One region of the Joostella sp. genome, then DNA from elsewhere that is predicted to be linked to it. Evidence: riboswitches for the same ligand, from Rfam matches in the RefSeq annotation. Region 1 holds a riboswitch; the other holds the start of a gene.
What was found. A riboswitch is a leader RNA that binds a small molecule or an ion and turns the genes downstream of it on or off. The one in region 1 is predicted to bind S-adenosylmethionine.
Positions count from the first base shown of each region.

Region 2: another riboswitch for S-adenosylmethionine. It lies ahead of ACN0TY_RS14670 (O-acetylhomoserine aminocarboxypropyltransferase/cysteine synthase family protein); the one in region 1 lies ahead of ACN0TY_RS11075 (homocysteine S-methyltransferase family protein).

Region 1 covers NZ_JBLXAF010000006.1:19,072-26,865, forward strand. The annotation lists gene ACN0TY_RS11035 (HD family phosphohydrolase) at 1-100, shown strand, start outside; tRNA gene ACN0TY_RS11040 (tRNA-Ser) at 237-320, shown strand; tRNA gene ACN0TY_RS11045 (tRNA-Pro) at 374-448, shown strand; tRNA gene ACN0TY_RS11050 (tRNA-Arg) at 464-537, shown strand; gene ACN0TY_RS11055 (COG2426 family protein) at 710-1,168, shown strand; gene ACN0TY_RS11060 (helix-turn-helix transcriptional regulator) at 1,173-2,147, opposite strand; gene ACN0TY_RS11065 (hypothetical protein) at 2,293-2,904, shown strand; gene ACN0TY_RS11070 (NAD(P)/FAD-dependent oxidoreductase) at 3,054-4,109, shown strand; SAM riboswitch class I at 4,273-4,402, shown strand; gene ACN0TY_RS11075 (homocysteine S-methyltransferase family protein) at 4,512-5,513, shown strand; gene metH (methionine synthase) at 5,614-7,794, shown strand, end outside.
Region 2 covers NZ_JBLXAF010000010.1:6,724-14,517, reverse strand. The annotation lists gene ACN0TY_RS14685 (sodium-translocating pyrophosphatase) at 1-1,821, shown strand, start outside; gene ACN0TY_RS14680 (deoxynucleoside kinase) at 1,913-2,530, opposite strand; gene metK (methionine adenosyltransferase) at 2,931-4,187, shown strand; SAM riboswitch class I at 4,322-4,424, shown strand; gene ACN0TY_RS14670 (O-acetylhomoserine aminocarboxypropyltransferase/cysteine synthase family protein) at 4,514-5,794, shown strand; gene thrA (bifunctional aspartate kinase/homoserine dehydrogenase I) at 5,799-7,794, shown strand, end outside.

The DNA.
Region 1 (7,794 bases):
AAATGCCAATATTACTTTCAAAGAAATTGAACAGATAAAAAAGGTATTAAAGCAAAAATTGACCAATATTTATCACTTGAGAATAGAATATCCTGAATAGTATTTTATTGGTTGTTAGGGAAGTATTATTTTTTTATAAAAATAATGCACAAAATAGTTGCATTGTTCTAGGTGAACTACTACATTTGCATCCGCAATTTAAGGGTTGCACGTTCATAAAAATATTAAAGAATTTAGGAGAGGTGCCAGAGTGGTAATGGAGCAGATTGCTAATCTGTCAACGCGTAAGTGTTGCCAGGGTTCGAATCCCTGTCTCTCCGCTTTTTTTTATAATAATTTTGACATATATTTGTCGAAGTTATAGATAACCAATCGGGGTGTAGCGTAGCCCGGTTATCGCGCCGCGTTTGGGACGCGGAGGTCGCAGGTTCGAATCCTGCCACCCCGACAATTATAGAGTTACGGGCTCGTAGCTCAGCTGGATAGAGCACCTCCCTTCTAAGGAGGCGGTCATAGGTTCGAATCCTATCGGGCTCACAAGAAGCTTCACTATTAACTTAGTGGAGCTTTTTGCTTTTAAGACTAAATTGAAGATTTAATTGGTGTGCTTTTCTAAAGAATGATTGTAAGTTTCTTTACATTTATACGTTCAAAATAAAAGAAATAAATTGTTTATTTGAAGGCTATAAAATTTAAATAAAAAAGAAGAGTGATTACAGATATAATAATTGCTATGTTGTGGAGTATATCGCCCTTTGGTGAAGCCAAAGTTGGTATACCTTATGCTATCTTTAAAGATGCCAACATCTATGTGACCTTTATTTGTTGCTTTTTAGCCAATGTTCTCGTATTTCCAATTATGACGTTCTTTCTTGATTATTTAAACAAGCATTTGTTGCGTTGGAACTTTTATAAAAGAAGTGCTATTAAAGTGGCGCGCAGAGTTAAAACTGGAGCAGGAAGTGGTATTTCTAAATACGGCTTTTATGGGATTCTAATCTTTGTAATGCTTCCAATACCTGGCTCTGGAGTATATGCAGGCTCAATTGCTGCTTATTTATTTAGAATGCCATATAAAACAGCCTTCTTAGCTAATACAATTGGTATTTTCTTTTCCTGTGTTTTAGTTTTAGGGATGACATTAGCAGCTTATCATGGTATAAATTAGCAGCTTATTTTTTAAGCTTGCTAGGAACATATCCAAACTTTTTCTTAAAAGCTGTAGAGAAATGTTGTGGATTTTTGTACCCTATGATTTCTGATACTTGGCTAATTGATAAATTATTATTTAACAGTAATTGCTTGGCTTTATTCATCCTTAAATTACTGATACAACTAAATACAGTTTCTCCAAATATTACTTTAAACCCTTTTTTTAAAGTGAATTCATTAGTTCCGACAGCTTTTGCTAATTTTTGGATGGTTATTGGTTTCTTATAATTTTTTAATAAGTATTCTTTTGCATTATTAATTTTTACAATCTCATTTTCAGAAAGTGTGGAGCTTGCTTCTGAAGTTTTATATTGATCTAATTGTAAGAGTAATAACTCAAGCACTTTAGAGTGTATAAATAGCTTACGATAAGGGCCTTCTAGAGAAGAGGTTTTTAATTCTTCAATGATAAGCTTCATTTTAGGACTTATTGTATTATTTACGTTTTTAATGCATCCAGTTAGACTTTCACTAATGATAGATTTAAAGTCATTGAATGTCGATTCAGAAGGAATTAAGTCTTCAAAAAAAGATGCATTTAATTGAATCAGAACAAATGTAGAATAGGTATCTTTAAATGTGATCTCTGTGTAGTTATTTTTACAGTGAAGAACGGTATGAGTGTTTTTTTGAAAGTCATGAACTTGTGTAGATCCATTGTACTTCATTGATGCGCTACCATCAACAGAGAATATCATCTCAATTATTTTATCATAATAATTGCAAGTAAGTGATGCATTTTTATTAGTAGATAGTTCTCCATACCCTATTTTGAATTCATTATAAATAGCCTCTTTGTACCATCCCTTAATATCCTCTTCATCAAAGACAGTGTTTGCTTCAATGGTGCTATAGTTATCTACTTTTATTGTTGTTTTCCCGAAATTAAACTCTGTAGCCTTGTTGGTGTTCTTGTTAATTTTAAGTTTCTCCATTATTTCTTATCACGTAGGTTTTATTCCCTATAGCGTAGGTTTAAGCTAGATTCAAATAGTTATTTTTGAAATTCAAAAGTACTTATTTAAACTTAATCTAAATAAGTATAATGGATTTTTTTATTAATTAATAATGGTTTGGGGGATGAATAAATTAGAAAACCGGCGTGATAGTGTGGATGAATTTTATGTAAATGTTTCTAGCTCAGTAGGAATGCAATTGAATAATATCACTTATGATAAATTCATTGAATTAATAGTTAAGTCATTAGAATTAAGACCTAAAGTAAGAGTCTTGGATCTTTATTTTGGAATCAATCCTTTAACATCTTTTATTTTAGAAGATGCTAGTGTTAGCTATTTTGCACTAGATTCCTCCATTAATTTTGTAAATAAAGCTGCTGTTGTTTATAAGGAATACATATCTAAAAGGAAGGCTATTTTTAGTTGCTTCGAGAATAATGACATTCCATACGTCAATCAGTTCTTTCATAGAATATTGAGCATTAATCCAAGGATAGATAGGAGTCAGTTAACAGATTATATAAACGAAGTGTTTTATAAAGTTTGTAATGGCGGTAGGATGATCTTGGTGTTTTCAATACAAAGCTATGAGGATGTTCTGTCTTTGTTGGACGCTATAAACCTTTCTTTGTTTAAAGTGGAGGATTTTATGGTTTTTGAATTGTCTATGTGTTACCAATCTGAATTAGAAAAAGATAAATCAGTATTGTTTAAATTGAATAAACTTCAGTAGCACTTTTATTTATAGCTTCTCGGTTTTCCTCCGTTTTGCGTACATATAGTTCCGTATCACGTAGGTTTGATTAGCTTCTTATAAAATACATTTGCATTATTTATAATAAGTCTTAATAAGTTTTACTTGTTAAGCATTAGAATTTTTATATGATTAAAACAGATATACTAATAATAGGAGCAGGGCCAACGGGATTATTTACGGTTTTTGAAGCAGGTTTATTAAAGCTGAAGTGTCATTTAATTGATGCTTTGCCACAGCCAGGAGGGCAGTGTTTTGAGATCTATCCTAAAAAACCTATTTATGATATCCCAGGTTTTCCAGAAGTATTGGCTGGCGATCTTGTAACCAATCTTTTAGAGCAGATTAAATCTTTTGAGCCTACATATACACTAGGGGAAAGAGCAGAAACGATCGAGAAATTAGAAGACGAAAGCTTTATTGTTACTACAAATAAGGGGACAAAACATCATGCTCCTGTTGTTGTAATTGCTGGAGGTCTAGGAAGTTTTGAGCCTAGAAAACCACAATTAGAAAACATTGATAAGTTTGAAGATAATGGAGTTTCTTATATCATAAAAGATCCAGAAGTATATCGTGATAAAAAAGTATTGATTGCTGGAGGTGGAGATTCTGCCTTAGATTGGTCTATTTTCTTAGCTGATGTAGCTTCAGAAGTTTATTTAGTTCACCGTAGAAATGAATTTAGAGGAGCGTTGGATTCTGTTGAAAAGGTAGCAGAACTTTCTAAAAAGGGTAAGATTGAACTTATTACAGAGGCAGAAGTTACAGCGCTACACGGAGAAGATAAACTAGAAGCGCTTACGGTAAAGCATTTAAAAAATGGGGAATCTCATGTGGAAGTAGATAATTTTATTCCATTATTTGGATTGTCACCAAAATTAGGACCTATTGCAAATTGGGGCTTAGAAATCGAAAAGAATGCTATAAAAGTTAATAATGCGTATGATTATGCTACCAATATTCCTGGCGTTTATGCAATAGGCGATGTAAATACATATCCAGGAAAATTAAAATTGATTCTTTCTGGTTTCCATGAAGCAGCAGTAATGTGCCAAAGTGCTTACCAACGTATTTTTCCAGATAAAAAGTATGTAATGAAATATACAACGGTTGGAGGAGTTCAAGGTTTTGATGGAACAAAAAAAGAAGCTAAAAAAGAAGTTATTAAAAGTATTGTTTAATACTATTTATATAAGATTATTCAAAAGGCAAATCCATTATAAAATGTAGGTTTGCCTTTTGTTTTTTAGAGCAATTCTTTTCATCAGAAATTAAACAATATGCATTTGTTTAACAGTAAAATGTAAGTTATATTTGCATTTCAATTGTTCATAGTTTTACTGAACGTTATCAAGAAAGGTGTAGGGATTAGACCCGCAGAAGCCTTAGCAACCCTTTGTATATTTTTACAAACGATAAAATGTATTAAGAAGGTGCTACGTTCTACCACGTATTTTTCGTGGACAGATAACAAAAAAGATTTCCTTTTTTACTTCACCCTTTCTTGATACATACAACAGATATTACTACCGTCTTTTGAGCGAATAAACGATTATAGTTATTACTATTTTAAGTAGAATAAAATGAAGGATATTAGAAAAGAACTCGAACAACGAATCTTAGTGCTAGATGGAGCAATGGGAACTATGTTACAGCGCTATAAATTTACTGAAGAGGACTTTCGAGGAGAACGTTTTAAAGATTTTGAACATCCGTTGCAAGGAAATAATGATTTGTTGTCTCTTACACAACCGCAAGCTATAGCAGATGTTCATGCAAAATATTATGAAGCTGGAGCAGATATAGTGGAAACAAATACTTTTTCTGGTACTACCATCGCAATGGAAGATTATCATTTGGAAGATATTGTTTATGAATTAAATTTCGAATCAGCTAAGATAGCTAAGAAAGTAGCAGATGAGTTTACAGCTAAAGAACCTAATAAACCTCGTTTTGTAGCAGGTGCCATGGGACCTACAAATAGGACAGCCAGTATGTCTCCAGATGTAAATGACCCTGGTTACCGTGCAGTTACTTTTGACGAGTTGCGAATTGCTTATAAACTACAAGCAGAAGCATTAATCGATGGTGGGGTAGATGTACTTTTGGTAGAAACTATTTTTGATACGCTTAATGCAAAGGCAGCCTTATTTGCAATAGAAGAGGTAAAAGAAGAAAAGGGAGTTGATATTCCAGTAATGGTAAGTGGTACTATCACAGATGCTTCTGGGAGAACACTTTCAGGGCAAACAGCAGAGGCTTTTTTAATAAGTATTTCTCATGTTCCTTTATTAAGTGTTGGTTTTAATTGCGCTTTAGGAGCAGATCAATTGTTACCTTATGTAAAAAGGTTGTCACAAAAATCACCATTCTATATTTCTGCATATCCAAATGCAGGTTTGCCAAATCACTTTGGAGAGTATGATCAAACTGCGGAAGAGATGCAAGCACTTGTTAGAACGTATTTAGAAGAGAATGTTGTAAATATTATCGGAGGATGTTGTGGTACAACGCCAGATCATATCAGTCTATTGGCAACTATTGCTAAGGAATATAAACCTAGAAAAGCACTAGCTACCTATTAAATTTAGATGGCTTTTAATTGGAATATTATAAATAAGAAGTAATTAAAACCGTTTTGCTATAGACGCTAATGAATGGTTTTTATGAATTATTAAATAAATTATGAAAGGGATGGAGACTAGTAACCAACAATCAGAAAACGAAGAGCAAGGGAGAATTCCCTTAGTTTTATCGGGACTGGAACCTCTTATTGTAGATGAAAATACAAATTTTGTTAATGTTGGGGAACGTACTAATGTAACGGGATCACGTAAATTTCTTCGATTAATTAAAGAAGAGAATTACGATGAGGCGCTTGAAGTTGCCCGTGCCCAAGTAGAGGGAGGAGCTCAGATTATAGATGTGAATATGGATGAAGGAATGTTGGATGGTAAATATGCCATGACAAGATTCTTGAATCTTATTGCAGCAGAGCCAGATATTGCTCGTGTGCCAGTAATGATAGATAGCTCGAAATGGGAGATCATCGAAGCTGGATTAAAAGTGGTGCAAGGTAAAGGTGTCGTAAACTCTATTAGTTTAAAAGAGGGTGAGGAGCAGTTTCTACAGCACGCAAAACTTGTAAAGCGTTATGGAGCAGCTGTAATTGTGATGGCTTTTGATGAGGTTGGGCAGGCAGATTCTTATGAAAGACGGATTGAAATTTGTAAGCGTTCTTATGATACATTAGTAAATAAGATTGGCTTTAATCCTCAAGATATTATTTTCGATCCTAATATTTTCCCAGTAGGAACGGGGATGGAAGAACATCGCCAGAATGCAGTTGATTTTTTTAGAGCCACAAAATGGATTCGAGAGAATTTACCACATGCACATGTTAGTGGAGGGGTTAGTAATGTTTCATTTTCTTTCCGTGGAAATAACACTGTGAGAGAGGCGATGAATGCTGCTTTTTTATATCATGGGATTCAACATGGAATGACAATGGGAATTGTAAATCCTGAGATGTTGGAAGTTTATGATCAGATTCCAAAAGACCTTTTAGAATATGTTGAAGACGTTTTATTAGACAGAAGGGACGATGCAACAGAGCGTTTATTGGATTTTGCTGAAACAGTAAAAGGAAATACAAAAGCTAATGAAAAGCTAGCTCAAGAATGGAGAAATGGAACATTGCAAGAGAGAATTACGCATTCTTTGGTAAAGGGAGTGTTAGAATTTGCTGAAGAAGATGCAGAGGAAGCTAGACAGGTAGTAGATAAACCAATAGAAGTTATTGAAAACTACTTGATGAATGGTATGAATGTAGTGGGAGATCTCTTTGGAAGTGGAAAAATGTTCCTTCCTCAAGTGGTAAAATCTGCTCGTGTTATGAAAAAGGCGGTAGCGTATTTATTGCCATTTATTGAAGCGCAAAAAGATGAAAATTCTCGTTCAGCAGGAAAAGTATTGATGGCAACCGTAAAGGGAGATGTGCATGATATCGGAAAAAATATTGTAAGTGTTGTCTTAGGATGTAATAATTATGAGATTGTAGATCTTGGAGTGATGGTTCCACCAGAAAAAATAATTCAAGCAGCGATAGATGAAGAAGTAGACATAATAGGTCTTAGTGGTTTAATAACACCGTCTTTAGATGAGATGGTTTATTTGGCTAAAGAGTTAGAAAAAATAAACTTAAGTATTCCTATAATGATAGGGGGAGCTACAACTTCTAGAGCACATACGGCAGTTAAAATTGCTCCGGAATACTCTAAAACGGTAGTTCATGTAAATGATGCTTCTAGGGCGGTAAATGTAGCTGGAAGTCTTATTAACCCTAAACTTAAGGAGGCTTATGGCGTTTCTTTGAGAGCGGAATATGATAAATTACGCGAAGGTTTCTTAAATAGAGCTCGTGTGAAGAATTATCTAAGTATAGCAGATGCTCGAAAGAATAAGATAAAATTAGATTGGGATGAGTTTACTGCTCCAAAACCTAATTTTTTAGGTGTAAAAGAGGTGTCGGTTGATTTAGGGGAGCTAAGAGATTATATAGATTGGACTCCATTTTTTAGATCATGGGAGTTACATGGTAAATATCCAGATATTTTAACGGATGAAGTTGTAGGAGCAGCAGCATCAAAACTTTTTGATGAAGCAACAGAAATGTTGGATAAGATTATTAATGAGAAATGGCTTACAGCCAAAGGTATTCTTGGAATTTTTCCAGCTAATCAAGTTAACGATGATGATATCCAACTGTATGATGAAAATGGAAATGAGTTAGATAAATTCTTAACACTTCGTCAGCAATCAGAAAAAACTAAAGGAGCACCAAATATAGCATTAGCAGACTTTATA
Region 2 (7,794 bases), on a different contig from region 1:
GCTGGATTCTCTTTAGGTGCAGAATCCATTGCCTTATTTGCGCGTGTTGGTGGTGGTATTTATACCAAGGCTGCCGATGTTGGTGCAGATTTGGTAGGTAAAGTTGAAGCAGGAATTCCAGAGGATGATCCTAGAAACCCTGCAACCATAGCAGATAATGTTGGAGATAATGTTGGAGACGTAGCTGGAATGGGAGCTGATTTATTTGGTTCTTATGTAGCCACAGTACTTGCCGCCATGGTGTTAGGTAATTATGTTATCCGAGATATGAGTATCGATGCTCCTTTTGCAGATGATTTTGATAATATGGGTCCGATTCTGTTGCCATTAGTAATTGCAGGAGTGGGAATTTTGGCGTCTATTATAGGAACTTTTTTAGTGAAAATATCTAGTAACGATGCTAAAGAGCCAGAGGTTCAAAGGGCATTAGATACAGGAAATTGGGTTGCTATTTTATTAACGCTGTTAGCAAGTTACTTCTTAATAGATCATATGTTGCCAGAAACAATGAATATGAAGTTTTTTGGAAACGATTACACCGTAGCAGTGTCATCTATAAATGTATTTTGGTCAGCTTGTATTGGGTTAGCGGTGGGAGCACTTATCTCTTATGTAACTTCATATTATACAAGTTTAGGGAAAAAACCAGTATTGGATATTGTAAAAAATAGTTCTACGGGGGCAGGGACGAATATTATTGCTGGTTTGGCGGTAGGTATGATGTCTACCTTTTGGTCTGTTTTATTATTCGCAGCTGCAATTTATGGATCTTATGAATTTGCAGGTTTTTATGGAGTAGCAATAGCTGCTTCTGCGATGATGGCTACTACAGCTATGCAGTTAGCAATAGATGCTTTTGGACCAATTGCAGATAATGCTGGGGGTGTTGCAGAAATGAGTGAGTTGGAGCCTGAAGTAAGAGAGCGTACAGATATTTTAGATTCAGTAGGGAATACAACCGCAGCTGTTGGGAAAGGTTTTGCAATTGCTTCGGCGGCATTGACCTCTTTGGCTTTGTTTGCAGCTTATGTAACTTTTACAGGTATCGATGGGATTAATATTTTTAAGGCGGATGTATTGGCTGCACTCTTTGTTGGAGGAATGATACCCGTTGTTTTTTCTGCATTAGCAATGAAGTCTGTAGGGAAAGCAGCCATGGAAATGGTGCAGGAAGTTCGAAGACAGTTTAGAGAAATTCCAGGGATTTTGGAGGGTACAGGTAAACCTGATTATGGTAAATGTGTAGAAATATCTACCAAAGCAGCATTAAAGGAAATGTTGTTGCCTGGACTGCTAACTATCGTTACTCCTATTCTTATAGGGCTAGTTTTCGGAGCGGAGCCTCTTGGAGGTTACATGGCTGGTGTTTGTGTTTCTGGAGTAATGTGGGCAATCTTTCAAAACAATGCTGGTGGTGCTTGGGATAATGCGAAAAAATCTTTTGAAGCAGGAATAGAAATCAATGGAGAAATGACGTACAAAGGTTCTGATGCTCACAAGGCCGCAGTTACTGGAGATACTGTAGGAGATCCATTTAAAGATACCTCAGGGCCATCAATGAATATTCTTATTAAATTGACGTGTTTAATTGGGTTGGTAATTGCTCCTATTTTGGGCGGACACTCTTCAGAAGCAATGGTCTCTAATTCGAAAGAAATTATTCAGAAAGAAATCCGTGTTACAGCTGATGATCAAGAGACTGCAAAGGCAGTAATTACAACTCATAAAACTGTAAATGGAGAATTGGTAACAACAGAAGTTGTAGTAGAAGGAACTCCCAAAGAAATTGAAAAGCAAGTAAGAGCTTTAAAGGAGGAATAACATAAGAATTAATTCAATATAAAAAGCGCCTGATTTCTCAAGCGCTTTTTGCATTATATAAAGTGCTTTAATATTTTCTTGGAGAGATATTTTACTCAAACAATCCGTTAATTTCAGCATCAATTTTATTAATAATCTCTCCTAAATCTTCAGGATTGTCAACAAAATTATATTTATCTACATCTATAATCAGTAATTTACCTTTATCATATCCGTGAATAAAAGCTTCATAACGTTCATTTAATCTACTCAAGTAATCTATGGAGATTGAATTTTCGTAGTCTCTTCCTCGTTTATGAATTTGGTTTACTAAGTTTGGAATAGAACTTCTTAGATAAATTAATAAATCTGGAGATTGTACAAGACTCTCCATCAAATTAAATAGCGAAGAATAATTTTTGAAATCTCTATTAGTCATCAATCCCATAGAATGCAGATTGGGAGCAAAGATATAAGCATCTTCATAAATAGTTCTATCCTGAATTATTTTCTTCCCGCTTTCACGGATCTCAAGAATTTGTCTAAATCGACTATTTAAGAAATAGATTTGCAGGTTGAAGCTCCAACGTTCCATTTGGGTGTAGAAATCATCTAAATAGGGATTATCTACTACGTCTTCAAAATGGGGTTCCCAATTAAAATGTTTAGATAGGAGCCTTGTTAAGGTAGTTTTTCCTGCGCCAATATTACCTGCAATTGCAACGTGCATGGGATTTTTGTTTTAAAGTTAATTATAAACTTCGGTAAAGATACAAGATATGATGGTGTGATGAAAAATAATTTCTTTTACTTTAATACATAAAATTTAATGTTGTAAAAGCTTAAACTCATAAACTACTAATTAATAGTGCTCATTACGCTAACTATTATTTTAGTAGAAAAATCTAGCTACTTCCAAACAAGCGGACAACAGAAAATTAGAAAGAACTAAAAATAAAAAAGTGTTAAACATTTTTCAGTTTCAATCTTATTCTTACATTTGTACCAGAATTTTGAGGAAAGATTTGACTGATTGCCACCTCGTAAAAAAAGAGCTAAAGCAGTGAAAACTCCTTTAGACGTGCCTGTCAAAATTCTTCTTCAATACATAGTTTATAAAGAGTATTTTTATGGCATATTTATTTACATCCGAGTCCGTTAGTGAAGGACATCCAGATAAAATTGCAGATCAGATTAGTGATGCACTTCTAGATAATTTCTTAGCATTTGATCCAGAAAGTAAAGTGGCTTGTGAAACGTTGGTTACAACGGGGCAGGTAGTGCTTGCTGGAGAAGTAAAGAGCGCTACATATTTAGATGTTCAGTCTATTGCTAGAGAGGTAATTAATAAAATAGGATACACAAAAGGAGCTTATCAATTTAGTGGAGATTCTTGTGGTGTTATCTCTTTAATTCACGAGCAATCTCAAGAAATAAACCAAGGGGTAGATAGAGCTTCCAAGGAAGAACAAGGAGCTGGAGACCAAGGAATGATGTTTGGTTATGCTACTAACGAGACTGAAAACTACATGCCTTTAGCGTTAGATATTTCTCATAAGTTGCTATTATCACTAGCAGATCTTCGAAGAGAAGGGAAAGAAATCACGTATTTACGTCCAGATGCAAAAGCTCAAGTTACAATAGAGTATTCAGATGATAATGTTCCGCAGCGAATTGATACCATAGTTATTTCTACACAACATGATCAGTTTGATGCTGATGATGAGAAAATGCTAAATCAGATTAAGAAAGACATCTTGGAGGTTTTAATTCCAAGAGTGGTAGCGAAATTACCAGCATATGTACAGGAGTTATTTAATGATAAAATAAAATATTATATCAATCCAACTGGTAAGTTTGTAATTGGTGGCCCTCATGGTGATAGTGGACTTACAGGAAGAAAAATTATTGTAGATACTTACGGAGGTAAAGGTGCACATGGTGGAGGAGCTTTTAGTGGAAAAGACCCAAGCAAAGTAGATAGAAGTGCTGCTTATGCAGCTAGACATATAGCTAAAAACTTGGTTGCAGCTGGAGTTGCAGATGAGGTTTTGGTGCAAGTAAGTTATGCAATTGGAGTAGTAGAGCCTACATCGATTTTTGTAAATACTTATGGAACTTCTAAAGTTGGTTTAACTGATGGAGAGATTGCTAAGAAAGTGGCAGCGTTATTTGATATGCGTCCCTTTGCAATAGAAGACCGATTGAAGCTGCGTAACCCTATTTATTTAGAATCTGCAGCTTATGGTCATATGGGAAAACAACCAAAAACAGTTACAAAAGTTTTTGAATCTCCCTACAATGGTAGAATTGAAAGAGAAGTTGAGCTTTTTACATGGGAAAAGTTAGACTTTGTAGATAAAGTAAAAGAAACTTTTTCATTATAATTAGATTTCTTACGCTAGATTTGGAAAATCGAAAATAATTTCTGAATCTTTGAGTTCATTGCCTTAAATTTAAAGTTTAAGGAAAAATATTAAGAAAATCCCACTAAGTGGGTAAGTTCATACATAATTTGATAGTGTTATCAAGAAAGGCGGAAGGAATAGACCTGTCGATGCCTTAGCAACCCTTTATCTATAAAGAAGGTGCTACATTCTACCACATTTGTGGATAGATAACAAGAATTTAATTCTTACGCGTTTACGCTTTTCTTGTTAACATATAATATGCTGATTATTCAGCTAGGATATAATTGTAAAAATATAGAAAAATGAGTAAACAAAAATTTTCGACTGACGCACTTCATGCAGGTCACGATGTAACAGCCAACGGAGGAACAAGAGCAGTACCTATTTATCAAACCTCTTCTTACGTATTTAATAATGCAGATCACGCTGCAAATCTTTTTAACTTATCACAGCCAGGATATATTTATACAAGGTTAAATAATCCAACAAATGATGTGTTAGAAAAACGTCTTGCAGCTTTAGATGGAGGGATTGCTTCTGTGGTAACTGCTTCAGGAACTGCGGCTATTTCTACAGCATTATTAGTGCTGTTAAAAGCTGGAGATCATATTGTAGCTTCGAGTAGCCTTTATGGAGGAACTTATAATTTATTGAGTAACACCCTGCCGAGACTAGGTATTACAACTACATTTGTAGATCCAGATGATGCAGGTAATTTCGCTGCAGCTGTAAAAGATAATACTCGTGCTTTTTTTATTGAATCCTTAGGAAATCCTAAATTGGATGTATTAGATATCAAATCAATTTCTGAGGAAGCAAAAAAAGCAGAAGTCCCTTTGATTGTAGATAACACAGTAGCTACTTCTTATTTAGTAAAACCTATTGAGCATGGGGCGAATATTGTTGTTCATTCTTTAACGAAATATATCTGTGGAAATGGAACCTCTTTGGGAGGAGTCATTGTAGATGCAGGTACTTTTAATTGGGCAAACGGAAAATTTCCTGAATTTACAGAGCCTTGCCCTAGTTATCACGGTCTTATTTATCACGATGCGTTAAAAGAAGCTGCTTTTATTGCAAAAGTAAGAATAGAAGGACTAAGAGATCATGGAGCGGCATTGAGTCCGTTAAATGCTTTTCAGATTTTACAAGGATTAGAAACCTTGTCAATACGTATCAAGAAACATAGTGAAAATGCATTGGCATTAGCAAAATGGTTACAAGAGCAAGAAGAAGTAGCTTGGGTGAATTACCCAGGTTTGGAAGATAATAAATATAAAAAATTAGCTGATAAATACTTGCCTGAAGGACAAAGTGGATTGGTTACTTTTGGAGTAAAAGGAGGTTTTGAATCGGCCAAAACAGTAGCAGACAATACTGAGATATTCTCCTTATTGGCAAATATTGGGGATACAAAATCATTGATTATTCACCCTTCCAGTACAACGCATCAGCAGTTAGATGAAGCGGCACAAGCTGCAGCGGGAGTAACAACAGATTTGATCAGGATTTCTGTGGGTCTTGAAGATTTAGAAGACTTAAAATCTGATTTAAAACAAGCATTACAACATATAAAAAGTTAAGACGTTGAAAAACGATTTGTTACATATTTCATTAAAAAAGTATACCACATTAAGCGGCGTTACACAAGATATAGACTTGTCTTATCAGGTCTTTGGAAGAGCATTGCATACAGCGCCAATTGTGATGGTTAATCATGCGCTTACCGGAAATTCTGATGTTAGCGGTGTAAATGGTTGGTGGAAAGATTTAATTGGAGACGGAAGGGCAATAGATACCAATAATTATACGGTGTTGGCATTTAATATTCCAGGAAATGGGTATGATGGATTTGTAATAGATAATTACAAAGACTTTGTAGCTAGGGATATAGCACGTATTTTTTTGAAAGGACTAGAGGCTTTAAAAATTACTAAGTTATATGCGCTTATTGGCGGTTCTTTAGGAGGTGGAATTGCTTGGGAAATGGCTGCTTTAAAACCAGATATTACTCAACATTTTATTCCTGTAGCAACCGATTGGAAATCTACGGATTGGCTTATTGCAAATTGCCAGATTCAAGAGCAATTCTTAGTGAACTCTAAGCAGCCTGTGCACGATGCACGAATGCATGCCATGCTTTGTTATCGTACGCCAGAATCTTTTAAAACACGTTTCAAACGTACTACAAATGCAGAGTTGCAGGTGTTTAATGTGGAGAGTTGGTTGTTGCATCATGGAGCAAAATTGCAAGAGCGTTTTCAATTATCAGCTTATAAATTAATGAATCAACTACTAAAAACAATAGATGTTACTCGAGATCGCTCAGAACACTTTGATATTTTAGAATCTATAGATGCCAATGTGCATATTGTAGGAGTGAGTTCTGATTTATTTTTTACTGCTGAAGAAAATAGAGAAACATATAAGCAATTAGCACAATCTAGTGATCGTGTGCGTTATGGAGAAGTAGTTTCTGTACACGGACATGATGCTTTTTTAATAGAATATGAACAATTAGAAAAAATAATAGGAGGAATTTTTGAGTCTTCCTTGAAAGATAATAAAATGAAAGTATTAAAATTTGGAGGGAAATCCTTGGCAAATGGCAACGGTATTAATAATGTTATCGAAATCATAGAAAATAAGGTAAAAGAAGGAGAGAAAATAACAGTTGTAGTTTCTGCTAGAAATAATGCAACCAATGAGTTGGAGAATATTTTGGAAACTGCGGCTACAGGTCAAGATTATGCTCATCTATTTGAAGCTTTCAAAAAATATCAGACGGAAGCTTATAAAAGTGCAGATTTATCAGTAGAATTTGACCGACTTGAAAAATTGTTTTCAGGAGTAAGTCTATTGGGAGATTGTAGTACTAAGATTAAAGACGAGGTGTTGGCTCAAGGAGAAGTGATTTCAGCAAAATTAATTACTGAAATTCTCCAAGGGAAAGGAGTTAAAGCTAATTTCACCGACTCAAGATCTCTTATAAAAACAGATGAGAAGTTTGGTGATGCACAGCCGTTAGAAAAAGCATCCAAAGAAAACGTACTTAAACATTTTGCAGCTCATAATGGAGATACGGTAAATGTTGTAACTGGTTTTATAGGTTCTAGTGTTAACAATGAGACCACAACATTAGGAAGAAACGGAAGTAATTATACGGCTTCGTTATTGGCAAATTTCTTAGATGCTGGAGAATTACAAAGTTTTACTCATGTAGATGGTATTTTTACAGCCAATCCAGATTTGGTGCCTAGCGCTCAAAGAATTGAAGAATTGTCTTTTAATGAAGCAAATGAGTTAGCAAATTTTGGAGCTACGATTTTACATGCAAAAACAATTATTCCTCTAATTGAAAAAAATATTCCGCTTAGAATATTAAATACTTTTAATCACGATAATAAAGGAACACTTATAACTGCAAATCCAAAGAAAGAAGGTATAAAATCACTTTCTGTACTAGAAAATGTAGCTCTAGTAAATCTTGAAGGGCGTGGTTTGTTAGGAAAAGCAGGAGTCGATGCGCGTATATTTAATGCTTTAGGAAGAAAAGATATTAGCGTTAGTATTATTTCTCAAG